DNA from 4 places in the Pseudomonas sp. WOUb67 genome. Region 3 is predicted to be linked to each of the others. Evidence: riboswitches for the same ligand, from Rfam matches in the RefSeq annotation. Region 3 holds a riboswitch; each other region holds the start of a gene.
The links. A riboswitch is a leader RNA that binds a small molecule or an ion and turns the genes downstream of it on or off. The one in region 3 is predicted to bind cobalamin.

Region 1 (7,398 bases), 1.1 Mb from region 3:
ACATGACATTAATTCCTATCAGCGACCCTCCATGACAAGCGCCAGCGCCACGCCTTCCCTGATCACCCAGCGCCTGCAGAGCATCGATGCCCTGCGCGGCCTGGTGATTCTGTTCATGCTTCTGGACCACGTCCGCGAAACCTTCTTCCTGCACCGCCAGGTCAGCGACCCGATGGCCATCGACGCCACGGAGCCTTCGCTGTTCTTCAGCCGCACCCTGGCCCACCTCTGCGCGCCAGTGTTCGTCCTGCTGACCGGCCTGTCGGCCTGGCTGTATGGCGAAAAACACCAGGGCCGTGGCGATGTCTCGGCATTCCTGTTCAAGCGCGGGCTGTTCCTGGTAGTGCTGGAATTCACCCTGGTCAACTTCGCCTGGACCTTCCAACTGCCCCCCAGCGTGATCTACCTGCAAGTCATCTGGGCCATCGGCGTCAGCATGATCGCCCTGTCGCTGCTGGTATGGCTGCCACGTGCCGCCCTGCTCGCCTTGGGCGCAGTCATCATTGCCGGCCACAACCTGCTCGACGGCCTGCACTTTGGCGTGGAGTCCGCCCTGCACGTGCCATGGGCCATCCTGCACGACCGTGGCTGGCTTGAGTTCTCCGAAAACCTGCGCCTGCGCACCTCCTACCCGGTGTTGCCATGGATCGGGGTCATCGCCCTGGGCTATGGCCTGGGCCCCTGGTTTGCCCGTGGCAGCACGGCCGACCAACGCCAGCAGCGCTTGCTGCTGGCTGGGCTGATCGCCTTGCTGGGGTTTGTCGTGTTGCGCTTGTTCAACGGCTACGGCGAGGCGCCGTGGAGCGGTTACCCAACCCTCACCCAAACCGTGATGAGTTTCTTCAACATCACCAAATACCCGCCGTCACTGCTGTTCCTGGCGCTCACCCTGGGCTGCGGCCTGCTGTTGCTGCGCGCCTTCGAGCGCGCCGGCCAGGCCCGCTGGATCAGCGCACTGGCGGTGTTTGGCGCAGCACCGATGTTCTTCTACCTGTTGCACCTGTACGTGCTGAAGCTGCTGTATCTGGCCAGCGTGGCGCTGTTCGGCCTCAACCATGGCGACTACTTCGGCTTCGACGGCATCGCGGCGGTGTGGCTGGGCGCTGCCTTGCTGGCGGTCTCGCTGTACCTGCCGGTGCGCGGGTTCGCTCGCCTGAAAGCACGCCGCCGCGACATCACCTGGCTGAAGTACTTCTGAAAAGCGTTTTCACCCGGCGGCGCGATGGTCTACCATGCGGGCCGCCGGTTTCCACCACGGAATTAATAGGGAATCCCAGGCCCGTCAATACGGGCCAAACGGAACTGCCCCCGCAACTGTAGGTGCCGAGCCTGCTCCATCGATGCCACTGGGCCACACGCCCGGGAAGGCCGGAGCCGGGCCATGACGCACCAGTCAGGAGACCTGCCGGCCTACATTTACCAACCGGCGGGGTGTCCGGGATTGGCCATCAGTGTTGCCCCTGCCATCGGCGGGGGCTCGGCGATGCCTGTCCGTGCGTTCCTCACCCGAACTGTCCGATAGGAGATCGCCCAGCATGCTGCCCCGTTTCGCCACCCTGCTCGCCGGCCTTGGCCTCACTGGCCTGGCCCAGGCTGCCGCCACCCACTACCCGCTGACGGTCGAGAACTGCGGCAAACCGCAAACCTTCGCCCAGGCGCCGCAGCGCGCCGTCACCATCGGCCAGGCCGGCACCGAGATGCTCTACGCACTCGGGCTGGGCGACAAGCTGGCGGGTACCTCGCTGTGGTTCAACAACGTGTTGCCCGAGTACCAGGCGCAGAACGCCAAGGTGCCGCGCCTGGCCGACAATGACCCCAGTTTCGAGGCCGTGGTCGGCAAGCGCCCGCAACTGGTGACCGTGCAGTTCGAATGGATGGTCGGCGCCCAGGGCGTGGTGGGCACCCGCGAGCAGTTCGATGAACTGAAGATACCCACCTACCTGCTGCCGTCGGACTGCGAAGGCAAGGACAACCTGGTCGGCGCCGACGGTACCCGCCTGCAGGCGTTCCAGGTCAGCAGCATCTACAAGAGCGTCAGCCAGCTGGCCGAGATTTTCGATGTGCAGGACCGTGGCACTGCGCTGAACGCCGAGCTGAAAGGCCGCCTGGACAGCGCCAAGGCACAACTGGCCGGCAAGGACCTGTCCGCCACCTCGGCACTGTTCTGGTTCTCCAGCGCCGACCTCGACATCGACCCTTACGTGGCGGGCCGCCAGGGTGTCGCTGACTTCATGCTGCGCACCCTGGGCGTGCGCAATGTGGTCGAGTCCACCGAGGAGTGGCCTACTGTTGGCTGGGAAACCCTGGCCAAAGCCAACCCTACCTGGCTGATCATCGCCCGCATGGACCGCCGCCGCTTCCCCGCCGACGACTACCAGAAAAAGCTGGACTTCCTGCGTAACGACCCGGTAACCCGCAACATGGACGCGGTGAAGCACAACCGCATCATCGTCCTCGACGCCGACGCCATGCAGGCCGGCATTCGCCTGTTCCGCGGCCTGCAAACCTTGTCGGCAGCCTTCGCCAGCGGTAAAGCGGCCCAGTGATGATTCGCCTGTTACCCTGCATCGCTGTCGCCCTGGCGGCACTGTTGGCCGCCTTGCTGGCCGGCACTGCAATCGGTGAGACCAACCTGTCTCCCAGCGTGGTCGGCCAGGTGCTGGCCAACCACCTGTGGCAGGCCGGCTACCCGGTTGACCCGATCGACGCCGGCATCGTCTGGAACTACCGCCTGACCCGCACACTGGTCGCGGCAGCCTGCGGTGCCGGCCTGGCCACCTGTGGTGTGGTTCTCCAGGCGCTGCTGCGCAACCCGCTGGCCGAACCGTACCTGCTGGGCTTGTCGGCCGGCGCTTCGACCGGTGCAGTGCTGGTCGGCCTGCTGGGCCTGGGTAGCCTGGCGCTGAGCATGTCCGGGGGCGCTTTCATCGGTGCGTTGGCAGCGTTCGCCCTGGTGCTGCTACTGGCCCGCGCGGCCGGCCCAGGCAGCAACAACGCGCAGGTGATCCTCGCCGGCATCGCCGGCTCGCAACTGTTTAACGCCCTCACCGCCTTTCTCATCACCAAGTCGGCCACCGCCGAACAGGCACGCGGCATTCTGTTCTGGCTGTTGGGCAATCTCAGCGGCGTGCGTTGGCCTTCCGTGTGGCTGGCCGTACCGGTGGCGCTGTTCGGCCTGGTGGTGTGCCTGTTGCACCGCCGCGCGCTGGATGCCTTCACCTTCGGCGCCGATTCGGCTGCATCGCTGGGCATCCCGGTGCGGCGCACCCAGTTACTGCTGATCAGTTGCACGGCACTGGTCACGGCCGTGATGGTGTCCATCGTCGGCGCCATCGGCTTTGTCGGGCTGGTAATTCCGCATGCCTTGCGGCTGCTGCTCGGCCCCGGGCACAGCCGCCTGTTGCCCGCCAGCGCACTGGGCGGTGCACTGTTCCTGATTGCTGCCGACATTCTTTCGCGCACCTTGATCACGGGCCAGGTGATCCCCGTGGGCGTGGTCACCGCACTGATCGGTGCACCCGTCTTCGCGCTGATTCTGGTCAGCCGCCGAGGGCACTCATGACAGTCATGACCGCTGTACAGCTTGCACCGCTGAGTTGCCAGGGCCTGGGGCTGGAACTGGCCGGCAATACCGTGCTGCGCGATATCGAGCTTAGCGTTGTGGCGGGTGAGACCTTGGGCATCGTCGGCCCCAATGGCTCCGGCAAGTCCTCACTGCTCAAGTTGCTCGCGGGGCTGCGCAAGCCGGCCAGCGGCAGCGTGCAACTGCTGGGCGAACCGCTGGCACAGCTGCCCCGGCGCCGTGTTGCCCAGGCCTTGGCGCTGGTTGAGCAACAGGCCGATACCCTCGATGCAATCAGTGTGTTCGATGCCGTTGCCTTGGGCCGTACACCGTGGCTGTCAGCACTGGCACCGTTCTCTCGGGAGGACCGTGCCATCGTCGAGCAGGCCCTGGCGGACCTAGACGCCCTGCACCTGCGCACACGCCTGTGGGGTTCGCTGTCGGGTGGCGAGCGCCAGCGCGTGCACATCGCCCGCGCCCTGGCGCAACGGCCACAGGTACTGTTGCTGGACGAGCCGACCAACCACCTGGACATTCAGCACCAGCTCAGCCTGCTGCAGCAGGTTCAAGCCCTGCCGGTAACCACGCTGGTGGCCCTGCACGACCTCAACCAGGCACTCACCTGCGACCGCGTCGCGGTGCTCGACAAGGGCCGCCTGGTTGCCCTTGGCAAACCCTTTGAAGTCCTCACGCCCGAGCGCCTGCTGTGCACCTTCGGCGTGCAGGCCCGCTACCTCACCGACCCCTTCGATGGCGCGCGCATCCTGCGTTTTCGCGCCCCCTGAACCAGGAAGTTCTACCGATGCTGTTGCGCCCTGTCGCCCTGCTGCTTGCCACCGCCCTACTTGCCCCCGCCGCACTGGCTGAAGTGCATGAAGTGAAAATGCTCAACCGCGGCAGCGAAGGCGCGATGGTGTACGAGCCGGACCACCTGCGCATTGCCCCCGGCGACACCGTGCGCTTTCTGCCCACCCAGAGCGGGCACAATGCGGCCAGCGTGCCCGGCCTGCTGCCCCCCGGCGCCGAACCCTTCAAGAGCAAGTTGAACCAGCCGTTCGAGCACACCTTCAGCGTGTCGGGCGTCTACGGCATCCAGTGCATTCCGCACCTGGCGATGGGCATGGTGATGGTGATCCAGGTGGGCGATGCGCCGGCTGCCGAATTACCCGCCAGCTTGCCTGCACGGGCGCAAGCCCGCCTCGCGGCCCAGTTGCACAAGCTCGAGGCCGCACGATGAGCCGGCTCATGTTGGCACTGCCGCTGCTGGGGTTGTCGCCCTTTGCCCTGGCCGACTCCGCGCAGTCGCAAAGCAACGGTTTTGTCGAAGACAGCAGCTGGAGCATCCTCAACCGCAGCGTATTCGACCAGCGCGACTACAAGCACGGTGGGCGCAACAGTGCCGGGCGCAATGCCTATAAACCGCGCAGCGAACGCAATGGCAAGGCTGAGGAATGGGCCTACGGCTTGATGGGGACATTCCAGTCCGGCTTCACCCAGGGCCTGATCGGCGTCGGCGTCGATGCCCATGCCTACCTGGGCGTGCAACTGGACAGTGGTGGCGGGCGCGTGGGCAAAGCCCGCCTGCTGGGGGTGGATAACGACGGGCACCCGAAAAACGAATACAGCCGTGGGGGCGCGGCGCTGAAGTTACGGGTGTCCAATACCGTGCTGTCCTACGGCGAGCAACGGGTCAAAACCCCGGTGTTCAGCTCTTCCGACAGCCGCCTGCTGCCCGAGACCGCCACCGGGTTCTTTTTCACCAGCAGCGAATTCGACACGCTCAAGCTGGTGGCCGGGCACTTCAACGAAAACGCCGACCGCAATGCCTCCAGCCACGACCAAGGCTTTGCGGTGAACTACTCCAATGGCAAACAGGGCAACAGTTTCGACCTGGCCGGCGTGGTCTGGAACCCTGGGGCAGCGTTCAGCGGCAGCCTGTACACCTCCCGCTACGAGGACAGCTGGAACCAGCACTACCTGGGCAGCACCCTCACCCACGCCCTGGATGACCGCCGCAGCGTCAGCCTGGACTTGAACCTTTACCGCACCACAGACACCGGCAAGGCGCTGTCCGGGCGCATCGACAACACCACCTGGAGCCTGGTCTCGCGCTACAACCAGGGGCCGCACGGTTTCAGCCTGGGCTGGCAGCAGGTAGACGGTAACACTCCCTTCGACTACGTGACGCGAGGGGCCATCTTCATTGCCAACGCCGTGCAGATGTCGGACTTCAACGCACCGAACGAAAAGTCCTGGCAGGCACGCTATGACCTGAACATGGGGGCCTATGGCGTACCGGGGCTGAACCTGACGGCGCTGTACGTGCGGGGGTTCGATATCGACGGCACGCATGTCGACCCCAACGGCGGGTATGCGTACCTGGGGTATGGCAAGGGTGGCAAGCATTGGGAGCGCGACCTGGAGGCGCGGTATGTGGTGCAGAGCGGCAAGGCCAAGGGGACGACGTTCTCGGTGAGGCATAACGTGCACCGGGGGAACACGGCGCAGGCTGAGCTGGACGGGGACCAGATACGCTTGGCGGTGGAGTGGCCGTTGTCGGGGGGGTTCTGATAGACCGGGTTGCCTGGGTTGGGGCTGCTTTGCAGCCCTATCGCGACGCAAGGCCGCTCCTACAGGGACCGCGCAGTCCAGGCTTTTCGCGATCCCTGTAGGAGCGGCCTTGTGTCGCGATAGGGCCGCAAAGCGGCCCCAAGCTAGATCAGGCAACCGAGCTACCCGCAGGCAACAACCCCCACTCGGCCCGCTCCTGCTCATTCATTGCAATCAGCACCTCGGCAAACGCCCGTTCCAGCTCCGAACTGACATTGCCAAACACCTTGTAATTGGTCAGCAGATACCGCTTCACCACCCTCGGCCACCGGCGTTCCTTGTGCGCCGCATTGATGATGCCCTTGGCGTCATGGTAGGTCGCCCCCCGCCACAGTTCTATCAGCCTTTTTTCAAAATCCGCAAAGGTCCACAGGTCGATGCGGTCTTCAAATTCGTCCAGCAGTTTGAGTTTGTACAGGGCCATGTATGGCATCGTGAGTCTCCCTCGGGTGCAGTGAGCAAGCCGTCACAGGGGAAGGTAAGCAAGCCGGGCCGGTTTTGAAATGAACGCGTCGATCACGCCAAAAGCGCCGTTGTAGGCGCTTTCCCACAGGTCAGGGCAATCGCACGTGCATGTGCGTGGTCTGCCAGACCGGGTCTTGCTCCACATCCACCACCGCAAACCCTTGCCGCTCCCAGAACGCAATCGCACCCGGCAGAAACGGATGCGTATGCAGGTACAGGCAGTCGATACCCGCCAGCTCCGCCCGCTCGCGCAACGCACCGAACAACGCGGCAGCCAGGCCATGCCGGCGGTAGGCCGGCAGCACGAACAGGCGCACCACTTCGACCACTCGCTCGCCGTGATAATCAAGCTGGGGAAAACGGTGGTCATAGGGCACGTAGCCGATCACCGCGACCAGCCGCCCGTCATCACGCGCCTCAAGAAAGCACCCCGCGCCGTCCAGGTAGGTGTCGGCAAAATGCGCAAGGTCGTGCGGCAATGGCGCCTGCGCAAGCATCGGGAACAGCTCGCGGCGAGCGCTATCGACAAACGCCACGACTTCGGCAATGGCGGCGCGGGCCACAGGTTGCAGGGTGCAGTTCGGCATGGGGTTGCTGGCAGTGGTTGGAGGGCACGGTTCTACCTCAGCGCGCCGTTCAAGGCAAATCACAAAGCTCGTCGTGGCCAGGCGGACACCGGTATAATCGGCAGCCTTCACTGCCCGACCAGGCCACGCCATGCCTCGCTTCCAGAAGTTGCTGTTGCCCCTGCTGCTGACTGC
Region 2 (7,398 bases), 1.1 Mb from region 3:
GTAGTCCCGGTGGCGCGATCAACCTGGTGCGCAAGCGTGGCCAGGCCACCCCGACGGTCACCCTCACCGGCAAGGCTGGCTCCTGGGACCATTACGGCCTGCAGCTTGACGCAGGCGGCCCGTTGACTGCCGATGGCCGGGTACGCGGACGACTCGTCGCCGACGAAGATCAGAGCGATAGTTTCATCGATTACCAGTGGAGCAAGTCACACTCGCTGTACGGCGCACTGGACATCGACCTGACCGACGCCACCACCGTGGGTGCTGGCATCAGCTACAACCGCCAGCAGTCGCGGCCGATGCTGCGGGGTATCCCTCGCTACGCCACGGGCAAGCCGGTCGACGTACCGCGTTCCACTTACACCGGCGCTCGCTGGAGCCGTGCCGAGACAGACGTCACCACCTATTACCTGGACCTGGAGCACCGCTTCAACGAGGACTGGGCTTTCAAGGCGGCTGCAGTGCGCATGGACGAAACCAACACGTCGATCCACCAACGCACCCAGACTGTCGGTGAAGGCCTTGAGCCTGACGGCAGCGGCGTCGAGTATGCGGACTGGATCACCGACTTCCACTCCACCAAGCTGGGCCTGGACATGAACGTGGTCGGCCACTTCGACACAGGCTCTGTGGCACACGAAGTGACCATTGGTGGCAACTACTCCAAGCTCACCAGCGATGATGGTTACTGGCGCACGTTTGGTGGCAACGACAGCATTTTCGACATCGACCACGACCGCCCCGAGCCTAGCCGTGACAGCCTGCTTGCAGCGCCCTTCGGGCGTCACGAAAGCAGTGGCTATGATATTAGCCAGAGGGGCCTGTACGGCGCCTGGCGGGTCAAACCGACCGACCGCTTGACGCTGATTCTCGGATCACGGGTCAGTTGGTTCGACTACAGCTATGCAAGCACCACGTATCGCGGTCTGAACCCAGGCCAGGTGAATCCCACCAGCCGCATGACCGAAACGGGTGAGGTCACCCCGTATGCAGGTTTTGTCTACGACCTGACTCGCGAATGGGCCTGGTACGCCAGCTACACCGACGTGTTCGTACCACAAACCGAACGCGCCGTGGGCAATACGCCGCTCAAACCGGTGATCGGCAGCAACTACGAGACGGGCCTCAAGGGCGAACTGCTGGACGGCCGGGTCAATGCTTCGATCGCAGTGTTCCGCTACGATCAGAAAAACCGCGCCGTCACCGATACGGCCTCGGGCTTCGCCTGTGATGACTGGTACTGTTCCACCGCAGCAGGCAAGGTGCGCAGCCAGGGCGTCGAAGCCGAGATCAGCGGCGAAGTGCTCAGTGGCCTGCAACTGTTCGCAGGCTACACCTACAACACCACCAAGTTCCTCGATGACCCTGACGACAAAGGCCGCACCTTCAGCCAGTGGACACCCAAGCACATGCTGCGGGCATGGGCCGATTACACCCTGCCACTGGACGGCCAGCGCTGGAGCACCGGCCTTGGCTTCACCACCCAGAGCCACACCCTTGGCTACGAACGTACCTACACCGTGCCCGGCTACACCGTGTGGAGCGCACGCCTGGCCTATCAGCTGACCCCGGAAGTGAATCTTGCCGTCAACGCCAACAACCTGTTCGACAAGAAGTACTGGGTGGCAGGCTTCAACCAGCTCAATGGCAGCAACAACTATGGCGAGCCACGCAACTTCATGCTGACGGTCAAGTACACCCCGGACCTCTGACCCTGGGTCAGTCTGCCAGCGGCCACTGCGCCAAGGGCCAGTACGCGCCCTTGCGCGACTCGTACAGCGTGAAGTGGCGTGCCGTGAGGTAGAACTCCGGCGCGCTGCTGGCTTCGGGTGGTTGACCGCGGTAATCCCTGGACAGGGTCAAGTGCGGCCGATACTCCCGGTTGGCCGCCTCCACCCCCAGCGGCAGCAACGCCTGCTGCAGGCCGTACACCAGTTGCAACAGGGCCGGCGGTGCCTGCTGTGCCTCCAGCACCAGCGCGCCGGCCCGTTGCCACACCTGCAAACGGTCGAGCAACAGCCGCGGTGCCGTGCCCGGCAGCGCCAATTGATCGACCGCCGCACAGATCGCCGGCACCTGGGCGGTATCCACATCGCCGAGGAACAACAGCGTGACATGGAAGTTAGCCGCCGGCACCGGCTTGCCGCTGCGCAGGCTCAGACCCCGGCGCCACTGGGCCAGGGCACTGCGCTGGGCATCGCTGACCGGCAAGGCGAAAAACAGCCGTTTGAACGGGCTACCGCTGGGGCGTATATCCTGAACCATACCAACTCCCTGACGTGAAACGTTTGCGCAAGACTGTAGGGACACCAATGTCGCCCCGTCGTTTCGTAACAATAAGTACAAACTACCCCCATGATTGTTTATGCTGGCGAGCTTATGCCATGGCGCATGGCCATTTTTCGACAAGTAAACGTCCATGAAAATTGCACTCGTACTTATCTTCGTCCTCTCGATCGCCTATGTGCACCTGCGCGGTCGCGTTCGCCACAAGTTGACCCGCCAGCTGGGCGACCACTCCAGCTTCCTGGCCCCGGTCAACAGCTTCCTGTACCTGTTTTCCAAGCTCCCGGCCAAGCCTTACTTGCCGGTCGAAGCCTTCCCCGAACTGAAGCCGCTGCAGGACCACTGGCAGGAAATCCGCGAGGAAGGCCGCCAGTTGCTGCATGTGGGCGAAATCAAGAGGTCCGACAATTACGATGACGTCGGTTTCAACTCGTTCTTCAAGACGGGCTGGAAACGCTTCTACCTGAAGTGGTACGGCGAGAGCCACCCATCGGCGATGGCCCTGTGCCCACGCACCACCGAGCTGCTGCAAGGCATCGGTACGGTCAAGGCTGCCATGTTCGCCACCCTGCCACCGGGCGCCAAGCTGGTGCGTCACCGTGACCCCTATGCCGGCTCGTACCGCTATCACCTGGGCCTGGACACGCCGAACGATGACGGTTGCTACATCGACGTGGACGGCGAGAAGTACTCGTGGCGCGATGGCGAGGGTGTGGTCTTCGACGAGACCTACATCCACTATGCGGCCAACAACACCGAGCACAACCGCATCATCCTGTTCTGTGACGTCGAGCGCCCGCTCAAGTACCGCTGGGCAACTGCGTTCAACCGCTGGTTCAGCCGCAACGTCATGGCCGCCGCTGCCGCGCCGAACGGTGACGGCGACAAGACTGGTGGCATCAACCGGCTGTTCACCCGCATCTACAAGATCCGTGAACGCGGCAAGGCGCTGAAGAAGCGCAACCGCATGCGCTACTACCTGGAGAAGTGGGCAGTGGTTGCGGCGTTGGTGCTGGTGTTCATCTACATCTAACCGTTCAACGCACTCTCACCTGTAGGAGCAGCCTTGCGCTGCGAAGAGGCCATTGCAGCCGAAGATAATCTTTAGCCTTACAGGCCTCTTCGCAGCACAAGGCTGCTCCTACAAGGTGATGCGGCAGCCTGAGTGATGGTGCAAGACAGTCGCCCCGACAAGTACTGCTGTACACCCACCAAAGTACAAGCGTCGCACCTGCCACTCTTCGACTAGCCTGAAAGCTCCACTCGCAACCACCCCAAGGTGAAGACGATGAGCATGATGGACTGGGACGCCTACCGTAAGCAGTTGATGGCCGGCATCGGCGATCTCAAGCAACTCTCCCCCGACACCGTGGCCGGCTACATGACCGCCAGCGGTGCGGGGGCCAAGACCAACCACCTCGACGCCAAGACACGTGAGTTGATCTCGCTCGCCGTGGCGGTGACCACCCGTTGCGACGGCTGCATCGCCGTGCATTCGCAGCAGGCGGTGAAACACGGTGCAAGCCGCGAGGAAATTGCCGAAGCCCTCGGCGTGGCCGTGGCGATGAACGCCGGTGCTGCGCTGGTGTACTCGGCGCGGGCCATGGATGCGGTGGGCAAGGCCAACGGCTGAGCACAAACGGCGTCGCCGCCCTTGCGCGACGGCGCCGTGCCCCACAGACTTGGCGGCCCAGCCTTTGCAGGAACCCGCATGATTCACATTCGCCCCATGACAGCCGAAGACTTCGAGCGCTTCTGGCCCACCTTCCAGGCCATCGTCCAGGCCCGTGAAACCTACGCCTTCGACCCGGCCCTGAGCTTCGATCAGGCCCGTCAGCTGTGGCTGGAGCTGCCATCGCACACGCTGCTGGCCGAAGAGGATGGCGAGCTGCTGGGCTCTTACTACCTGAAGGCCAATGCCGCCGGGCCTGGCGCGCATGTGGGCAATTGCGGCTACATGGTGTGCGAGCAGGCACGCGGCCGAGGCGTGGCGCGCCTGATGTGCGAGCACTCGCAGAAGCTGGCACGCCAGGAGGGCTTTCTGGCCCTGCAATTCAACTCGGTGGTGGCCAGCAATGAAGTGGCGGTGGCACTGTGGCACACGCTGGGCTTCGAAACGGTCGGGCGCTTGCCCAAGGCCTACCGCCATGCCCGCCTGGGGCTGGTGGACTGCCTGGTGATGTACAAGTGGCTGGCGGATGAACCGGTGGTGGAGAAGCCGCCGCTGCTGATTGGGCGCAAGAACATCGAGGCACGGGTGTCGCGGCGTCGCGGGCGCTGATCTTCTTGAGCAGGTCTGGCCTCTTCGCGGGCTTGCCCGCTCCCACAGGTACTCCACTTTCCCCGAAAGGCGTGGATTTCCTGTGGGAGCGGGCAAGCCCGCGAAGAGGCAGGGCCTGCTAACCGCTCAACCTCAGAAAGCCAGGCCCACCTTCACACCAAACTCGTCACGCTTGAGCTTGGTGTTGTCTGCTGCTGGCGAGTCTTCATCCAGCTTGTATTCGGTGCGGGTGTAGTACACCCCGGCCTGCACCGGCATACCGCCCTGCTGGTTCATCAGCAACGTCACCTCGGCATACGGGTTGGTGCGGTCTTTCAGGTCGACCGTGTCGCTGCCAAAGTCGTCCACCTTCAGCCTCGCGCGGCCGTCCAGGGTATGGCGTGCGCCCACTTCCACCCGCAGGGTCGAGGCGTCGAACTGGTGGTTGTAGCCCAATGCCGCCTTGGCAAACGGCGACTTCACGGTGAGCTTGGTATCGAGGTCGTTGATTTCCGGCTCGAAGCGCGACCAGCTGTAACCGCCGCCCACGGTCACGTCGACAAAGTTGCGCGCGTCCAGCGCCGCACGCCAGCCAAGGTCCAGGTCGGCCTGGGCCTCCTTGAGCTTGTTGTCGTTCTTCTTGCCGAATTTGGCTTCGGCGCCGAGCTGGTAGATGAAGCCGGACTCAGCTGTCAGCTTGTTGCCGAAGGTGGCGAACACGCCGCCTTGGCCCATGTGTTCCTTGTCGCTCTCACTGCCACCTTCGAACTTGAACTTGTCGTAGCCGCCCTGCACACCGAGTGTGAACAGCGGGTCGGTGCTGGGCGCGGCGGTGGCCGCCAGCGGCGCGGCGATCAGGGCGAGCAGGCAGGTGTGGCGCAACAGTTGACGAGCAGGCATGCGGGAAGTCTCCATGACTTGATAACGAAAGGCGAACGTGCGGTTCGAGACAAACGTCGCCAAAAAAGTTCGAAAAAAAATCAGTAAAAACGCGCAACCTTGTGTTTTATCGCAGGATTAATCGCACGCCAACATTTGACGCCCCAGCGTTTCAGTGGTCAGATGCGCGCCAGTTTCAGGTGCCCTTCGCCGCCGCGCGCAGGGTGAAACGGGAAGCCGGTGCGTCGTGTTAGCCACGACAAGTCCGGCGCTGCCCCCGCAACGGTAAGCGAGCGAACCCTTCGAGATACCACTGTGCACAGGCATGGGAAGGTGAAGGTTTCATGCCCCTCGCAAGCCCGGAGACCGGCCTGGAGCGTCACTTGGCAACCCGCGGTGGGCGGGCGCAGGCCGGAATCCGTGCGCGCGCCTGGCTGCATGGTTCGCCTTTGCGTGTTTTCCACCGGGATCCATTCATTCCTGCAGCAGTGGAACGACATGTCCCGTAAGTTCAAGCTTCACCCCCTGGCGGCCTGCCTGGCCGTCGCCCTGCCGGCCTTGGCCGATGACCGTGACCCGCAGCCCCTGGCCTTGCCCTCCACGGCCATCACCGACACCCTCGACAGCCGCGCCATCGACCTGGCCACGCCGACCCAGGCAGGCTCGCGCCTTGGCCTCAGCGCCCTGGAAACACCGGCCAGCACCAGCAGCATCAGCGCCGAGCAGATCCAGCAGCGCAACAACCTCACCGTGCAGGATGCGGTCACGCGGTCGCCGGGCATCACCTTCGTCGGTTCCCCGGGCGACGGCGGCACCGGCCTGTCCGCCCGCGGCTTTGCCGGCCACAGCTCGGTGATGACCCTGTTCGACGGCGCACGCCTGTACACCGGTGCCGGCACCCAGACCTTCCCTGTCGACCCGTGGATGGTCGAGCGTATCGATGTGATTCGCGGCCCGGCTTCGGTAATGCATGGCGAAGGCGCCACCGGTGCGGTGATCAACGTGATCCCGAAAAAACCGTTTGCCGGTGAGGTACGCAACCACGTGCGCCTGGGCTACGGCTCGTGGGACCGCCAGCAGCTCGGCCTGGACAGCGGGGGCAGCCTCAGCGAGCGCCTGAGCTATCGCCTGACCCTCAACCAGCAGGCCGGCAACGGCTGGGTCGACCGCACCACTTCGCGCAGCCTGGCCCTGAGCGCCGCGCTGCGTTTCGATGCCAGTGACGACTTGAGCTTCACCCTTGCCCACGACCGTGGCGATGCAGAGCCGGCCAACTACTACGGCACCCCGCTGATCGACGGCCACTACCGCAGCAGCCTGCGCAAGAAAAACTACAACGTGCAGAACGACGTGCAGCACTACGTCGATGAGTGGACCCGGCTGACCACCGACTGGACGCTGAACGACCACGTCAGCGCCAGCAACCAGCTGTACTACATCAAGAGCCGCCGCCACTGGCGCAACGCCGAAGACTACAGCTGGGACGCCGAGCGCCAACAGTTGCAGCGCGGCAGCTACCTGGAGATCAAGCACAACCAGGAGCAGTTCGGCGACCGCCAGACCTTCACCTTCGACCACACGTTGTTCGGCCTGGCCAGCAAGACCGTGGTCGGCGCGGAGTACAACAAGGTCCGCTTCAACGTCGACAGCAACTCACCCTACAACGATGTGGGCGGTGATTTCATCGACCCTTGGCAGCCAGAGCCGGGCTGGTTCCACAGCGCCTCGCCCCTGCGCCCGCAAACCTTGTCCAGTACCCACACCTTCGCCCTGTTCGCGGAAAACCGCCTGCTGCTCAGTGACCGGCTGTCGCTGGTCACCGGCGTGCGCCGCGACCAGAACCACATCGACCGCACCAACCTGACCAACGACAGCCGCAGCGACCGCAGCCTGCAGGGTGGCAACTGGCGCGCCGGGCTGGTGTTCGCGGTCACCGACGACCTGTCGCTGTACGGGCAGTACTCCACCAGCGA
Region 3 (7,398 bases):
ACGGTCCCCATCAGCGGGAGGTATCAGCAAACTGGCCTGTACCTCGCCGCGGTCGGTGAACTTGATGGCGTTGCTGATCAGGTTGGACAGGATCTGCTTGAGCCGCAGCGGGTCTGCCAGCACCCAGACCGGCTCGGCAGGCAGTGCTGCGTGCAGATACAAGCCTTTGGCCCGGGCGTTGCCTTCAAACACCCGCACCGTAGCGCGTACCAGCTCGACCAGGTCTGTGGGTACCGGTTGCAGGCTAATGTGCCCGGATTCGATGCGGGAAATGTCGAGAATATCGCCGATCAGTTCAAGCAGGCCGATGGCCGAGTCATGGGCAGTCTGCAGCGTCTGGGCGTCGCAACGCCCCTCGCGGCTGTCTTCCAGGGCCAGCTCCAGCAGGCCGATCACGGCATTCATCGGGGTGCGGATTTCATGGCTCATGGTGGCCAGGAAGGTGCTTTTGGTCTGGCTGGCCTGTTCGGCGTCGTCCTTGGTCTGGCGCAGCTGTTCGAGCAGGCCCCGGCTCAAGGCCAGCTGCGCCTGCAGCGCGTGCTGGGCCTCGGTGCGCTGGTTGATCAGCTTGCGCAGGTAGCTGTTCCAGAACACCACGCCCGCCAGCAGCAGGGCCGACAAAACCAGTACCTGCAAGACCAGCGTGCGGTAGTCGCGCCAGGGGCTGTCGCTGACCAAGGTGCTGGTGCGCCAGCGGTTGACCAGCTGGTCCAGCTCTTCGGGTGGAATGCTCAGTAGCACCTTGTCGAGGATGGCCTGTAGCTGCGGCTGGTCTGCGGCCACGGCGAAGGCGGCAATGGCCGGGTCGTCGTCCAGCACGCTGGCGATGCGCAGGCGGCCCTTGAAGACGTGGCTGATGTAGTAGGCGGCATTGATCTGGCTGCTAAGGGCAACGTCGGCAGCCCCACCGGCCACGGCCTCCATGAGACCGAGCGGGTTGTCCACTTCCACCAGCCGGGCCTGCGGATAGCGTTGTTGCAGCAGCGCCCGCTGCGGCGAGCCGCGTATCAGGGCGATGCGCTGGCCATCCAGCGCCTTGTCTTGTGCTGGGTACGTACTGTCGCTACGGGTCACCAGTACGCGTGGGCTGACCAGGTAGGGGCGGGTATAGCGCATTTGTTTCGCGCGATCCGTGCCATAGCCCAGAGCGCCAATCATTTGTGCATCGCCACGTGCCAGGCGCTCGACCATCGCCTGCGCCGAATCGCTTTCGACCGCGTTGAAGTGCAGTCCTGTGCGCAGCGAAATCTGTTTCAGCAGGTCAAGGGTGATGCCGGTTGGGCGGTGTTCGGCGTCGTTGAACGTCAGTGGCGCCAACGAGGTGTTGACCAACACATCGATGTTGGGGTGGGCAGCGATCCAGGCTTCTTCTTCCTTGGTCAAGGCGGTTGGGTGGCGCTGTAGCAGCAGGCTGGTGTTACCACTGCTCCAGCGGCGCAGGATGTTCAGGCGTTCGCTGTCGTTGATGCGGGCCAGCGCCATGTCGACCAACCGATGCAAGCGAGGGTTGTCGCGCGCCAGGGCAAAGGCAAATGCGCCAGCAGGGACCTGGCAGAAGTGGTCGATTCTCAGCGTGCCCTGGTAACTCTTGCCAATCGTGAAGTCGGTACTGATGGCATCGCCCAGGTACGCATCGGCCTCGCCCAGATCGACAGCGGCCAGCCCGGCCAGGGTCGAGCGGTACAGGCTTAGCTGCGCTTTGGGGTACAGGTTGCGTACGGTGCTGGCCGGCAGGTAGTGATCGACCATGGCCAGGCGCAAGCCGGTGGGGTCGAGTATATTCTTCAGACTGCTTCCCTCGCGGGTGACGATGACCGGCATGTCGTCGGCATACGGGGTGCTCAGGTCAAGCTGGGCGTCTGCCGCCTCGAAGGCATTGGAGCTGCCCAGCAGGTCGATACTGCCCTCACGCAAAGCAGCGATGGCCTCGTGGCGATTATCGAAGCGCCGCACTTCGACGTTTACGCCCAGCTGCTCGGCGATGATGCCGGCATAGTCTGCGCTAATCCCCTCATAGTCCTGCTGGCTGGCGTTGATTTCGAACGGCGGATAGTCGGGTCGCGAGCTGCCCAGCACCAGGTATTGGCGTTGCCGCAGCCAATCCCGATCTTCGCTGGACAGTTGCAACGGGGCTGCGGCGCTGACCGAGCGCGCCAGCAGCTGGCGAGGTTCGCTACTGGCCAGCAGCACGGTGGGGCTGGTCAGGCCGATGGCCAGGAGCATGCACGCCAGCAGGCGCTTCATGGCGGGCGGACGCTCAGTAGACGCTATTGCGTTTGGCCAGGTCGACCATTTCAACCAGCGATTCGGTCTTGAGCTTTTCCATGATACGGCCCCGGTAGGTGCTGATGGTCTTGGCACTCAGGTTCATGCAGGTACCGATATTCTTGTTGTTTTCGCCGCGCGCCAGGCGCCGCAGCACTTCCATTTCACGGTTCGACAGGCTGGCCAGGCGCACCGGTTCGCTCTCCAGCGAGTTGCTGTTGACCGACATTTGCGGGAAGGTCGAATAGCCCTTGACCAGGGCCTTGAGGGCAAACAGCAGTGCTTCGTGGTCCTCTTCCTTGGTGACGAAAGCGCCGATGCCGGCATCCAGGCAGCGCCGCACGTACAGGTCGGTGGCCTGGCCGGTCAGCACCATGATCTTGGGCACAGGTTCCAGGCACTGCAGGCGCTTGATCACTTCCATGCCGTCCAGGCCGGGTAGGCCGATGTCGAGCACGACCACGTCCGGGCGCAGGTCGCGGGCTACCTGCGCCACTTCGCTGCCATTACCCACCTCACCCACGACATGAAAACGTTCACGCTCCAGTAGTAGGCGCAAGGACAGCCGAACAATGGGGTGGTCGTCGACGATCAGCACGGTTGTCATGTGGAAAACTCCTGTCGAGATGTGGTCCGCTTCCTGGAACACTCAGGAATACGTCTGCAAGTGGGTTAATCGGAAGCGCTGCAAGATACGACCAATCCCGAGGTTTGGTAATGCCGAGTATAGAAGTGTTGATAGTCCGCGCGCTTGTTGTTGAAAATTCCTACAAGCAATGGGAAAGACATCACCCTATCTAAGCGGCAATGCCTGGTTTGAGGTGTGGCGTCAGGCGCAAGCAACGTGTGCTTTGTTCACGCGCTGGGTGGCCGCGGGGTTATTCATCAGCGCCTGGCCCACCCGCGTCGGGCGGGCCACCAGCTGGCCGCTACAGTTCGGGCAGCGGCCCTGGAAGCGGGTGTCGGCGCAGGCGCGGCAGAAGGTACATTCGAAGGAGCAGATCAGCGCATCGGGGCTGTCGCCCGGCAGGTCGGTATCGCAGCACTCGCAGTTGGGGCGTAATTCCAGCATGGGTGTGACTCCTGTTCGCAGGCGGGAACCCGGAGTCTGCTACGCCCGTGGCAATGCTGGCAATGCTCAGTCGCCAGGGCGATACAGATGGGCGTGCCCGGCACGGTACAAGGCCGACTCGGCGAATGGCGTATCCCCGAGCACGTGGCCCACCAGGATCAGCGCCGTGCGGCGAAAATCCTTGGCGGCAACCCTTTCGACGATATCGCCAAGGGTGCCGCGCACCCAGTCCTGGTCTGGCCAGGTGGCACGATGTACCACCGCCACCGGGCAGTGCGCACCGTAGTGCGGCAGCAGTTCTTCGACGATCCGCGACAGGTGCTTGACCCCCAGGTGAATCGCCAAGGTGCTGCCATGGCGCGCCAGGTCGCCCAGCTGCTCGCCGGGCGGCATTGGCGAACTGTCGCCATAGCGGGTGAGGATCACCGTCTGCGCCACCTGTGGCAGGGTCAGCTCGCAGCCGAGCAGGGCAGCGCTGGCCGCCGTGGCGGTGACCCCGGGGATGATCTGGTAATCGATGCCCAGCGCCTGCAGATGGCGGATCTGCTCACCGATGGCGCCGTACAGGCTGGGGTCGCCGCTATGTACCCGGGCCACGTCCTGGCCTTGTTCGTGCGCACTGCGCATGGCGGCGATGATCTGTTCCAGGTGCAGTTCGGCACTGTTGATCACGGTCTCGGCCTGGTGGCCTTCGAGCACGGCAGCAGGCACCAGTGAGCCGGCATAGATGATCACCGGGCACTGGCGGATCAGCCGTTGGCCCTTGACCGTGATCAGTTCCGGGTCGCCGGGGCCGGCCCCGATGAAGTACACCGTCATGGAAAGTCCTTGCGGGAAAGAGGAGCGAATTGTTCAGCAGGCCAGGGCGAGGGTCGCCGGGCCCAGTACTTGGCGGGTCAGCAGCAACCGGGCTGTGCTGCCGGGCCGCTGGCTGGCCAGGGCCAGCGCCGTGCTTTCGGCCACACCCCAGCAGCCACTGTGGGCATGGGCTGTGGCAGAGCGGTGGCTTAGCAGCGGCTCAAAGGCTTGCAGTTGTGCGCCATGGTACAGCACCAAGGGCAAGCCAAGGCGTTCGGCCAGTTGCTGCAAGCCGGCTTCGTCGGCCTTGAGGCTGATACTGGCAATGCCGCGCAGGTCGGCAAGCGCCAGGCCCTGGCTAGCCAGGGCTTGGAGCAGCAGGGTATGCAGGGTATCCGCCGGGCAACCCCGGCGGCAGCCGATGCCGGCGTAGAACGCTGGCATCAGGCCTTGCTGGAGCGGCGGAACAGCCACGCACTGAGCAGGCCCAAGGCCACCCAGAAAGCAGCGTTGGTCAGCCAGGAGGCCATCTTGAACTGGGTCTCCAGTGCTTCGGGGGCCAGGCTTTCATGTACTTCGGGCTGTGGAGCGCCGATCACATGGGGGATTACCAGCAACACGGCGCCCAGCGCCTTCAGCAGCCAGTGGCGGGCGAACACCAGCAAGGCCAGGCCAAGAGCGGTGGCGCTGGCCGTGCCAATCCACCAAGCCTGGCGTTGCCCCAGGTCGGCAGCAGCAGTGCCGGGCAGCTCCGGTGGCAGCCCCAACGTCGGGGCCAGGCAGAACACAGCGAACCCGGCCAGGCCCCACAGCGCACCGGTGCCGGCACGCTGCGGTTCGCGCAGGCTGTACAGGGCGGCGAGAATCAGGGCGAAGCCGACTGCGACCACCAGGTTGCCCCCGGTGGTGGACAGCACCCGCTGCCAGCCGTCTTCCGGCGACCAGGCTTCGGCGCTGTGCTCATGGGCGGCCACTTCTCCACCATGTTCGTGCTGTGCGGCCGGGGCCGAGGATTCGTAGGTTTCCGCCTCAAGAATCAGCGGGGCGACCCAGAAGCTTTGCAGCAGGGTCAGCAGCAGGGCCGCAAGCAGCCCGCTGAAGCCCGCGGTACGGGCAATGCGCGTGATCATCAGGCGTACTCAGTGGCAGGGGAAGGCGGCGCTGTGGCGGGTGTCGTGGGCGGCGTTGTGCACGGCCTCGATGTGCGAGAAACCGGCGAAGTACACCAGGCACAGGCCCAGCAGGCTGGCGCCGACGGCGACGACGACGCGCTGGCTGAGGGTGACGGGTGTGGCAAGGCTGTGTTGCTTGGTGCTGGTGACGGGCATGACGCGTTCCTCTGCTTTTTGTGGGCAACGGGCAAGCGCGGCATCCCTGATGCGTGACCGCCCAGGGGAATGCAACAGCGCCCGCCCACCGCGGGGTGTTCATGAACGCCAGGCCGGTCTCCGGGCTTGCGAGGAGGAGCAGGGCTCCTGCAAAGCGTCACCTTCCCATGCCGGACTACAAGGCACAGTGGTACAGACACTTCACTCGCTTACCGTTGCGGGGGCAGCACCGGTCTTGTCCGGCCCTGCTGGAGGGCCTGGGACGCACCGGTTTCCCGTTTCACCCCCTGTGGGGGCACCTGAACGTGAGGCATAAGGAGACCATGGGGCGGGCTTTGCGTCAATTGCCAAGTACCGAGGGCGCAACGCACACCTGTGGGAGCGGGTTTACCCGCGAACACCGGCTTTGCCGGTGCCATGCACCGGGTTGGATTCTTCGCGGGTGAACCCGCTCCCACAGAGGTGTGCGCCAAGCCAGGGACAGGCGTGCAGCTGCTTCAGAAGTCATAGGCAAGCTTGGTGTACCAATAGCCGCCACCCGGGTGGAACGGCGGGTTGCCGTACGCCGCCTGGTTGCCGTTGGCGTTGTACACGCCGTTCTTGTCGGGCCGCACATTGAAGATGTTGGTGCCGCCCACACTGACGGTCAGGCTGTCGAACAGCAGGTAGGACAGGTCCAGGTCGGTGATCCACTTGGCGCCGAAGGTGCGGTCCTGGGCCTGGTTCTGCTGCCAGGTCTCGACTTTGCCGTAGCGGGTGGTCTGCAAGGTACCGGTGAAGTTGCCCAGCAACCACTGGCTGCCCAGCACCCATTTGGTTTTCGGTGAGGCTGCCACCAGGTCGCCTTCGCGGCCATGGCCGACCACGTCGATACCGGCAGCGGCCAGCGCTGCGGGCGTACCCCGGGTGCCGCGCACGGTGGTCTTGTTCCAGTTGAAGCCCAAGGTCCAGCGCACATCGCCCCAGGCACCGAACTCGCTGGTGTGGTCACCCACCAGGTCGAGGCCGCGGGTGCGGGTATCGAAGGCGTTGGTGTAATAGTTGATCCAGGTGGTGCGCGCCAGGCCCAGCGATTCGAGGATGTCGCCAATGGCACCGGCTCCGTTCTGCCGGTCGTAGAGGTTTTCGGTCAGCAGGATGCGGTCGTCGATGTCGATCAGGTAGGTGTCCAGGGTAACGCTGGTGCGGCGCGCCGGTTGCCAGGTCAGGCCAAGGCCGGCGTTGCGCGATTTCTCCGGGTCGAGCTTGTCGCCGCCGAATGCCAGCGCGGCGGCACTGCCGGGCGCGACAGTGCGGCGCAAGGCCGGCACCACATTGCCGTCGGCGTCCAGCGCGGTGCGGTTGTCGCTGACCGTGTAGCCGCTCTGGGTCAGCGACGGTGCGCGGAAACCGCTGCCCAGGGTGCCGCGTACCGCCACGGTTTCGCTCAATTCGTAGCGTGAATTGAGCTTGAAGCTGGCGGTATTGCCCGAGTCGTCGTCGTAGTGCTCGACCCGCGCGGCGGCGCCCAGGTACCAGCGCGGGGTCAGGTCCAGGCCGAGGTCGAGGTAGGCGGCATAGTTGTTGCGCTTCACATCGGCCTCGTCTTCCGGGCGGATGGTCAGCGCAGCCTGGGCGCCCACGGCGGTCTGACCGTTGGCCAGCGCGTACAGCGGGTTGGGGCGCCCGTCGGCCAAGGTGGCCGGGTAGGTGTAGGGCCCGACGCTGTAGGCGATGGGGTCGCCGGCGAAGGTCTGGAAGCGCTCCCAGCGGTGCTCCAGGCCCGCCGAAACGCGGGTGGGTACCGCCAGGCCGAACAGGCCGTCGAAGGCGCGGGTGATGTCCAGGTTGTTTACCCACTGGTCGAACTGCAAGGTTGCCAGGTCATCGAACGAGGTTGGCGAGGCCGGGCCGTAGGTGGGGTTGATGGTCAGGTCGCTGGACTGCTGGTTCTTG
Region 4 (7,398 bases), 470 kb from region 3:
GTCATGCACTTTGCCCAGCAGTGCTTGGCGGGCATCGCGATGGTCGCGGCGCTGCTTGCCCGCTGTGGCCTGGCTGCGCTCCTGCTGGCGGTCGACCAGGATCTTGGCCTGGTTGGCATTTTTGGCTTGGCGCCCGGCGCGGGCCTGATGGCGTTCCAGGCTTTCGCGCTGGCGCAGCAATTCACGGGCCTGGCGCTGCTGTTCTTGCTTAAGCCGGGCAAGTTGCTGCTCGGCCAGTGCCGCCTGGCTAGCCTTTTGTGCTGCATAGAAGTTGTAGTTGCCGCCATAGGCCTGCAACCCCAGGCTAGATAATTCGACGATGCGCGCCATGTGCGCCAGCAGGCTGCGGTCGTGGCTGATCACCAGCAAACCCCGGTCCCAGGCCTCGATCATGCCAAGCAGCTGGGCACGAGCGTCGCTGTCCAGGTGATTGCTCGGTTCGTCGAGGATCAGGTAGTCGGCACCGCTTAGCCATGCGCCAACCAGCGCCACGCGCATGGCCTGGCCACCGCTCAGGCTGCTTGCGGGCTGGCGCCAGTCGAGTTGACCCAGGCCGTTGCGCTGCAGGTGCACCTGCAATTGTTCGCGGATATCCCAGCGCTCGCCAACGGTGTCGAAATCCTGGGGGTTGATGCTGCCGTGCTCGATGCGCTCCAGCGCCGCAATCACCGACCCCACCTGGGCCAGATCGGCAAGCGTGGCGCTGCGTTCGATTACCTGCTGGTTCAGTAGATGGACAAGGCCAAAGCGCCGGCAATGGCCGCTGCTCGGTTCGCGCTGGCCGGCAAGCATTTGCCCAAGCAGGCTCTTGCCCACGCCATTGCGCCCGACCAGGCCGGTGCGGCGTTGGTCGAAGGTTTCGTTGAGGTCGGTAAACAGCAGCCTGCCATCAGGCAAGGCCAAGGAGACGCTGTCCAGCGTCAGGATTGACGTGTTCGTCATGCACAACTCCACAAATGCCGCGACATCTCCGGCGCGAACCGGAGGCTGAAGACTGGCCGTCGAACGGACGGCGGCATCAATGGCGCATTGGACGAACACCTCGTAATAGGGGAGTGCGTAGCCTAACGAACCGCCGGGGGCGGGTAAAGCACCGCCCGCCAGCTGGCCTCAGCGCTGCTTCTGCAAGCACTTGGCCCAGTCGCCACCGTGGCCGTGTGCGCAGGCCTCTTCACTGTCGAAGCGCACGTGCCAGGCAGGGTGATCCAGCTGGATGCCGGCGTGGTCCAACGCCTGACTGGTCAGCGCCACCATGCGCGCTTTTGCTTCGCCCGCCACCGCAGCAGCTTTGTCGGCCTCGTGCTCGAACACCCAGGTGATCCGCAGGCTGGCTGGGAAATCCTCAGGGTCAAGGCGGTGGGTGAGCCAGGTGAAACCGACGATTTCTGCTTTGGCGGTTTCGCAGGCATCGGTCAGGCACGCCACCAGCTCGCGCTCCAAGCGGGCCATTTCGCGTTTGCCCAGCGTCTTCACGGGTTGGCCTCGTCATCAATCTGCTGGCAGAAGCGCAGGCGGTTGCCGAACGGGTCGTACACCTGCATCTGCAGGCCCCAGTCCAGGCGCTCGGCTTCGGGCCGGGCGTAGCCGTACTGTTTGCCTTGCAGTTCACGCTCCAGCGCGCGCAGGTCGTCGATGCGGGCAAACACGGTAGAGCCGGGGCAGGCATCACCGTGGTGCTCGGAAAGGTGCAGGATCAGGCCGTCGCGGTGAATCTGCACATACAGGGGCAGGTCCGGGCTGAATCGGTGCTCCCAGTCGACGCTGAAGCCGAGGAAATCGAGGTAGAACTCCTTGGCCTTGTCGACCGAGAAGATGCGCAGTACCGGTATGGCGGGGGCGAGGGGCATGGGGCTTCCTTGACCGTGGGCAAAGGTGCCACTGTAGCGCAGTTGCAGCCCTTGTGGTCGGCCAGCCCGCAGCAATGGTTGACCACCCGCCAGGCACTGCGTAGCCTTGCCACTTCGAGGTTCTTCGGCCAGGCCGAAGCTAAGACGGGAACGCGGTACAAGCCGCGGCTGCCCCCGCAACTGTAAGCACCGACAACGGATCGACACAGCCACTGCGTCAACGCGCGGGAAGGCGTCATCCCGCCAGCCCGCTGTTCAACCGAACGGGGAGATGGAACGGTGCAAGCCAGGAGACCTGCCTCGCAACGTTTTCGACTTTCAACCGGGCGGGGTGATCCGGTGGCGAACAAGCCCGGCCTACCTGGCCCGCGGCTGTCGTCCTGCATGCCCGCGCCACTCTGCCAAGGGCAATGCGACATGAAAACACTGGCCAAGCTCCCCGTTACCATCGTCACCGGCTTCCTCGGCTCGGGCAAGACCACCTTGCTGCGCCACATGCTCGACAACGCCCAGGGCCGCCGCATTGCGGTCATCGTCAACGAATTTGGCGAACTGGGCATCGACGGCGAAATCCTCAAGCAGTGCAGCATTGGTTGCACCGAAGAAGAAGCCAGCGGCCGCGTCTATGAACTGGCCAACGGCTGCCTGTGCTGCACCGTGCAGGAAGAGTTCTTCCCGGTCATGCGCGAGCTGGTGGCCCGCCGTGGCGACCTGGACCACATCCTGATCGAAACCAGCGGCCTGGCCTTGCCCAAACCGTTGGTGCAGGCCTTCCAGTGGCCGGAAATCCGCAACGCCTGCACCGTCGACGCGGTCATCACCGTGGTCGACAGCCCGGCCGTGGCCGCCGGCACCTTCGCCGCCTACCCGGACCAGGTCGATGCCCAGCGCAAGCTCGACCCTAACCTGGACCACGAATCGCCACTGCACGAGCTGTTCGCTGACCAACTGGCCAGCGCCGACCTGGTGGTACTGAACAAGGCCGACCTGATCGACGCCGAAGGCCTGGCCAAGGTCCGCGCCGAAGTGGCCGAAGAACTGCCGCCGGCCGTCAAGGTGGTCGAGGCCAGCAGCGGCAAGCTGCCACTGGAGGTGCTGCTGGGCGTGGGCGCCGAGTCCGAGGCACACATCGATGGCCGCCGTACCCACCACGATTCGCACCACGACGGCGATGATCATGACGACCATGACCATGACGCCTTCGATTCCATCTCCATCGACCTGCCGGAGGCTGACGAAAGCCTGCTGCTCGACGCCCTGACCCAGCTGGTGGTGGAGTTCGGCATCCTGCGCGCCAAAGGCTTCGCTGCCATCCCGGGCAAGCCGATGCGCCTGCTGGTACAAGGCGTGGGTACCCGTTTCGACAAGCACTTCGACCGCGCCTGGCGTGCCGACGAGCCGCGCATCACCCGCCTGGTGCTGATCGGCCAGGAACTGGACGCTGCCCAGCTGGAAGCGCGCCTGCGCCAGGCCTTGGGCGCCTGACCCATGCACCTGCTGCGGACCCAGCCCGGCGGCTTCGTGCCGGACGACAGTATTGCCGATCTCGGCCAGACACCCGCCGAACTGGTGATTCTCTGCAGCGGCGATTCGCACCTGGCGTTGCTCGCCGATACCGCCGAGCAATTACCTGAAGGCTTCCCCAGCCTGCGCCTGGCCAACCCGATGCAGGTGCAGAACCACGCTTCGGTCGACCTGTATGTCGACCAGGTGCTGCGCCATGCCAAGGTCATTCTGGTGTCGCTGCACGGCGGCGTCGGTTACTGGCGCTATGGCGTCGAGCAACTGGTCGAGCTGGCCGCCCGTGGCGTGCAGCTGATTATGGTGCCGGGCGATGACCGCCCGGACCCGGAGCTGACCCGCCTTGGCACCGTTACGGGCGAGCAGGCCGAGCGCCTCTGGCACTACTTGCGCCAAGGCGGCAAGGCCAATGCCATAAACCTGTACAACTGCCTGGCCAACCAGTGGCTGGGCCGCGATTATGCCTGGGACGAGCCGCAACCCTTGCCGCGCACCGCCGTGTATCACCCGGCCAAGGGCAGTGTGGCGCTGGAAGACTGGTACCCGCACTGGCACCCGGACTACCCGGTGGCGCCGCTGCTGTTCTACCGCTCCCACTTGCAGGCGGCCAACACCGGGTTCATCGACGTGTTCTGCCAGCGCCTGCAGGCGGCTGGCTTGAACCCGTTGCCGATCGCCGTGGCCAGCCTCAAGGAAAGCGCCTGCCTGGAGCAGGTCGAAGCCTGGCTGGACGAAGTCGGTGCCGAAGTGCTGGTCAATACCACCGGTTTTGCCCTGTCCAGCCCCGAACGCCCCAACCTGCGCCCGTTCCGCCGCGACATCCCGGTACTGCAGGCCATCTGCGCGCAGGACAACCAGCCCGGCTGGGAAGCCAGCGAACAGGGGCTGGGTGCGCGTGACCTGGCCATGCACATCGCCTTGCCCGAACTGGACGGGCGCATCATTACCCGCCCGGTCAGTTTCAAAGACATGGCCTGGCGCAGCGAGCGCAGCCAATCCGACGTGGTGTGCTACCGCGCCCACCCCGAGCGGATGGACTTTGTTGCCGAACTGGCCCGCCGCTGGGTCGAACTGGCGCGCCTGCCCAATACCCAGAAGCGCGTTGCCCTGGTGCTGGCCAACTACCCGACCCGCGATGGCCGTATTGGCAATGGCGTCGGCCTGGACACGCCCGCTGCCGCACTGAACATCCTCAAGGCGCTGCAAGCCGAAGGCTACCCGCTGGCCGATTTGCCGGGCAGCGGCACGCAACTGATTCACCAGCTGCTTGGCGGCGTGACCAACGACCTGGACCATCTCGACCAGCGCCCCTGCGCCCAGAGCCTGAGCCTGGCCGACTACCAGGCCGCTTTCGAGCGCTTGCCCGAGGCCAATCGCCAGGCAGTGCTGGAGCGCTGGGGGCCGCCCGAGCAGGACCCGATGCACCGCAGTGGCCGGCTGATGGTGGCCGGCTTGCGCTTTGGCCTGACCTTCGTCGGCATCCAGCCAGCCCGGGGCTACCAGGTAGACCCCAGCGCGGTGTATCACGACCCCGACCTGGTGCCGCCGCACGGCTACCTGGCGTTTCACTTCTGGCTGCGCCACGCGTTCGCCGCCGACGCGGTGATCCATGTCGGCAAACACGGCAACCTCGAATGGTTGCCCGGCAAGGGCGTCGGTTTGTCGGCGCAGTGCTGGCCGGACGCGCTGCTGGGCCCACTGCCGAACATCTACCCGTTCATTGTCAACGACCCGGGCGAGGGCGCCCAGGCCAAGCGCCGTACTCAGGCGGTGATCATCGACCACCTGATGCCGCCGCTGACCCGCGCCGAAACCTATGGCCCGTTGCGCCACCTGGAGCAGTTGGCCGACGAGTTCTACGAAGCGCAGTTGCTCGACCCGCGGCGCGCCCGCGAGTTGCAGCGTGACATCCTCGAGCTGGTCAAGGTCAACCACATCGACCGCGAGCTGGAACTCGAAGGGCAGCTGGACGATGCCGCCGTATGGCTGCCGCGCCTGGACACCTACCTGTGCGACCTGAAGGAATCGCAGATTCGCGATGGCCTGCATGTGTTTGGCCAGTCGCCAGAAGGGCGTCTGCGCCTGGATACGCTGCTGGCACTGTTGCGGGTTGAGCGTGGTGACGGCCGTGGCGGCAATGCCAGCTTGCTGCGGGCTTTGGCCAAGGCCCTGGTGCCAGGCTTCGACCCACTCGATTGCGAGCTTGGGCTGCCCTGGCAGGGCGCACGCCCCGAGCAGCTGCAGGCCATCAGCATTGAACCCTGGCGCACCTGCGGGGATACCCGCGAGCGCCTGGAGCTTTTGGCGCAGCAGGTGATCGAGCAAGCGCTGGGTGGCACCCTGCAGTTGCCTGACCTGAGCGAATGGCAGCCGGTGCACGACGTTGTGCACGCCTTGCGCGAAGCAGTGGCACCCAGCCTGGATGCCTGCGGTACTGCTGAAATGAATGGCCTGCTGGCAGCGCTGGCCGGGCGATTCGTGCCAGCCGGCCCCAGCGGTGCCCCCAGCCGTGGGCGCCTCGACGTGCTGCCCACCGGCCGCAACTTCTATACCGTGGACGTGCGCAACCTACCCACCACCACGGCCTGGCGCCTGGGCTTCGCCTCGGCCAGCCTGATCCTCGAACGCCACCTGCAGGACCACGGTGACCACCTGCGCCAGCTTGGCCTGTCGGTGTGGGGCACGGCGACCATGCGTACCGGCGGCGACGACATCGCCCAGGCCATGGCGCTGATGGGCGTGCGGCCGGTGTGGGCCACCGGCAGCCAGCGCGTGGACGATTTTGAAATACTGCCGCTGAGCCTGCTCGACCGCCCGCGGGTGGATGTGACCTTGCGCGTTTCGGGCTTTTTCCGTGATGCCTTCGGCAACCTTATCCGGCTGTTCGACGCCGCCGTGCAGGCGGTGGCCGCGCTGGATGAGCCCGACGACCTCAACCCTTTGGCCGCCCGTGTACGCAGCGAGCGTGCCACGCTGCAAGCGCAAGGCGTAGACGCCGAGCAGGCCGCGCGCCAGGCCGGCTGGCGGGTGTTCGGCGCCAAACCAGGTGCGTATGGGGCCGGGGTGCAGAACGCCATCGACGGGCGCTTGTGGCACAGCCGCGACGACCTGGCCGAGGTCTACCTCAACCACGGCGGCTACGCCTACGGCGGCAGCGACGACGGCACCCCGGCCCGCGCCCAGTTCGCCCAGCGCCTGGCCAAGGTGCAGGCGGTGCTGCAGAACCAGGACAACCACGAACACGACCTGCTTGACTCGAACGATTACTACCAGTTCCAGGGTGGCATGCTGGCGGCGTCGGAAACCTTGTCCGGGGCGACGGTGGCCAGCTACCACGGCGACCACAGCCAGGTCGACCGACCCCGCATCCGTACCCTCAAGGAAGAGCTGAACCGGGTGATCCGCGCCCGCGCGCTCAACCCCAAGTGGATCGACGGGGTCAAGCGCCACGGCTACAAGGGCGCCTTCGAGATGGCGGCGACGGTCGACAACCTGTTTGCTTTCGACGCCACCACGCACCTGATCGACGACCATCATTACCAGGGGCTGGCCGATGCCTACGTGCTCGACCCGGCGACCCGCGACTTCATGCGCGAGCACAACCCCGAGGCCCTGCGCGACCTCACCGAGCGCCTGCTGGAGGCCCAGCAGCGCGGGCTGTGGCAGGCGCCGGGCGACTACCGCGAAGCCCTTGAGGAACAACTGCTCGACGGCGAGGAACAGGCTTGAAATGAGTGAACCCGTGCAATTTCCGCTGGCCGCCGTGGTCGGTGCCGACGACCTGAAGCTGGCGCTGTGCCTGACCGCCATCGACCCGAAAATCGGCGGTGTGCTGATCGAGGGACCGCGTGGCATGGCCAAGAGCACCTTGGCCCGGGGCCTGGCTGACCTGCTTGGCGAGGGCCCGTTCGTCACCCTGCCACTCGGCGCCAGTGAAGAACGGCTGGTCGGCACCCTCGACCTGGATGCCGCGCTGGGGCAGGGCAAGGCGCAGTTTTCCCCGGGTGTGCTGGCGCACGCCGACGGTGGC

Region 1: it holds a riboswitch for cobalamin, as region 3 does, so the genes downstream of both, ABOC32_RS21990 (ABC transporter substrate-binding protein) here and ABOC32_RS17180 (CbtB domain-containing protein) in region 3, are expected to answer to the same signal.
Region 2: it holds a riboswitch for cobalamin, as region 3 does, so the genes downstream of both, ABOC32_RS21980 (TonB-dependent receptor) here and ABOC32_RS17180 (CbtB domain-containing protein) in region 3, are expected to answer to the same signal.
Region 4: it holds a riboswitch for cobalamin, as region 3 does, so the genes downstream of both, cobW (cobalamin biosynthesis protein CobW) here and ABOC32_RS17180 (CbtB domain-containing protein) in region 3, are expected to answer to the same signal.

Annotation. Positions count from the first base shown of each region.
Region 1 covers NZ_CP170112.1:4,953,444-4,960,841, forward strand. Annotated here, with positions in the region: gene ABOC32_RS21985 (DUF1624 domain-containing protein) at 32-1,198, shown strand; cobalamin riboswitch at 1,227-1,424, shown strand; gene ABOC32_RS21990 (ABC transporter substrate-binding protein) at 1,536-2,546, shown strand; gene ABOC32_RS21995 (FecCD family ABC transporter permease) at 2,546-3,562, shown strand; gene ABOC32_RS22000 (ABC transporter ATP-binding protein) at 3,559-4,347, shown strand; gene ABOC32_RS22005 (pseudoazurin) at 4,365-4,799, shown strand; gene ABOC32_RS22010 (OprD family porin) at 4,796-6,133, shown strand; gene ABOC32_RS22015 (hypothetical protein) at 6,282-6,605, opposite strand; gene ABOC32_RS22020 (GNAT family N-acetyltransferase) at 6,727-7,224, opposite strand; gene ABOC32_RS22025 (hypothetical protein) at 7,355-7,398, shown strand, end outside.
Region 2 covers NZ_CP170112.1:4,945,240-4,952,637, forward strand. Annotated here, with positions in the region: gene ABOC32_RS21950 (TonB-dependent siderophore receptor) at 1-1,712, shown strand, start outside; gene thpR (RNA 2',3'-cyclic phosphodiesterase) at 1,720-2,265, opposite strand; gene lpxO (lipid A hydroxylase LpxO) at 2,420-3,319, shown strand; gene ABOC32_RS21965 (carboxymuconolactone decarboxylase family protein) at 3,575-3,919, shown strand; gene ABOC32_RS21970 (N-acetyltransferase family protein) at 3,998-4,567, shown strand; gene ABOC32_RS21975 (outer membrane beta-barrel protein) at 4,700-5,446, opposite strand; cobalamin riboswitch at 5,607-5,813, shown strand; gene ABOC32_RS21980 (TonB-dependent receptor) at 5,924-7,398, shown strand, end outside.
Region 3 covers NZ_CP170112.1:3,810,105-3,817,502, forward strand. Annotated here, with positions in the region: gene ABOC32_RS17150 (transporter substrate-binding domain-containing protein) at 1-2,244, opposite strand, end outside; gene ABOC32_RS17155 (response regulator transcription factor) at 2,258-2,872, opposite strand; gene ABOC32_RS17160 (DUF1272 domain-containing protein) at 3,095-3,337, opposite strand; gene cobM (precorrin-4 C(11)-methyltransferase) at 3,404-4,156, opposite strand; gene ABOC32_RS17170 (cobalamin biosynthesis protein) at 4,190-4,579, opposite strand; gene ABOC32_RS17175 (CbtA family protein) at 4,579-5,265, opposite strand; gene ABOC32_RS17180 (CbtB domain-containing protein) at 5,275-5,463, opposite strand; cobalamin riboswitch at 5,558-5,781, opposite strand; gene ABOC32_RS17185 (TonB-dependent receptor plug domain-containing protein) at 5,961-7,398, opposite strand, start outside.
Region 4 covers NZ_CP170112.1:4,279,483-4,286,880, reverse strand. Annotated here, with positions in the region: gene ABOC32_RS19085 (ATP-binding cassette domain-containing protein) at 1-942, opposite strand, end outside; gene ABOC32_RS19080 (hypothetical protein) at 1,111-1,473, opposite strand; gene ABOC32_RS19075 (glyoxalase superfamily protein) at 1,470-1,847, opposite strand; cobalamin riboswitch at 1,948-2,164, shown strand; gene cobW (cobalamin biosynthesis protein CobW) at 2,265-3,332, shown strand; gene cobN (cobaltochelatase subunit CobN) at 3,336-7,097, shown strand; gene ABOC32_RS19060 (ATP-binding protein) at 7,099-7,398, shown strand, end outside.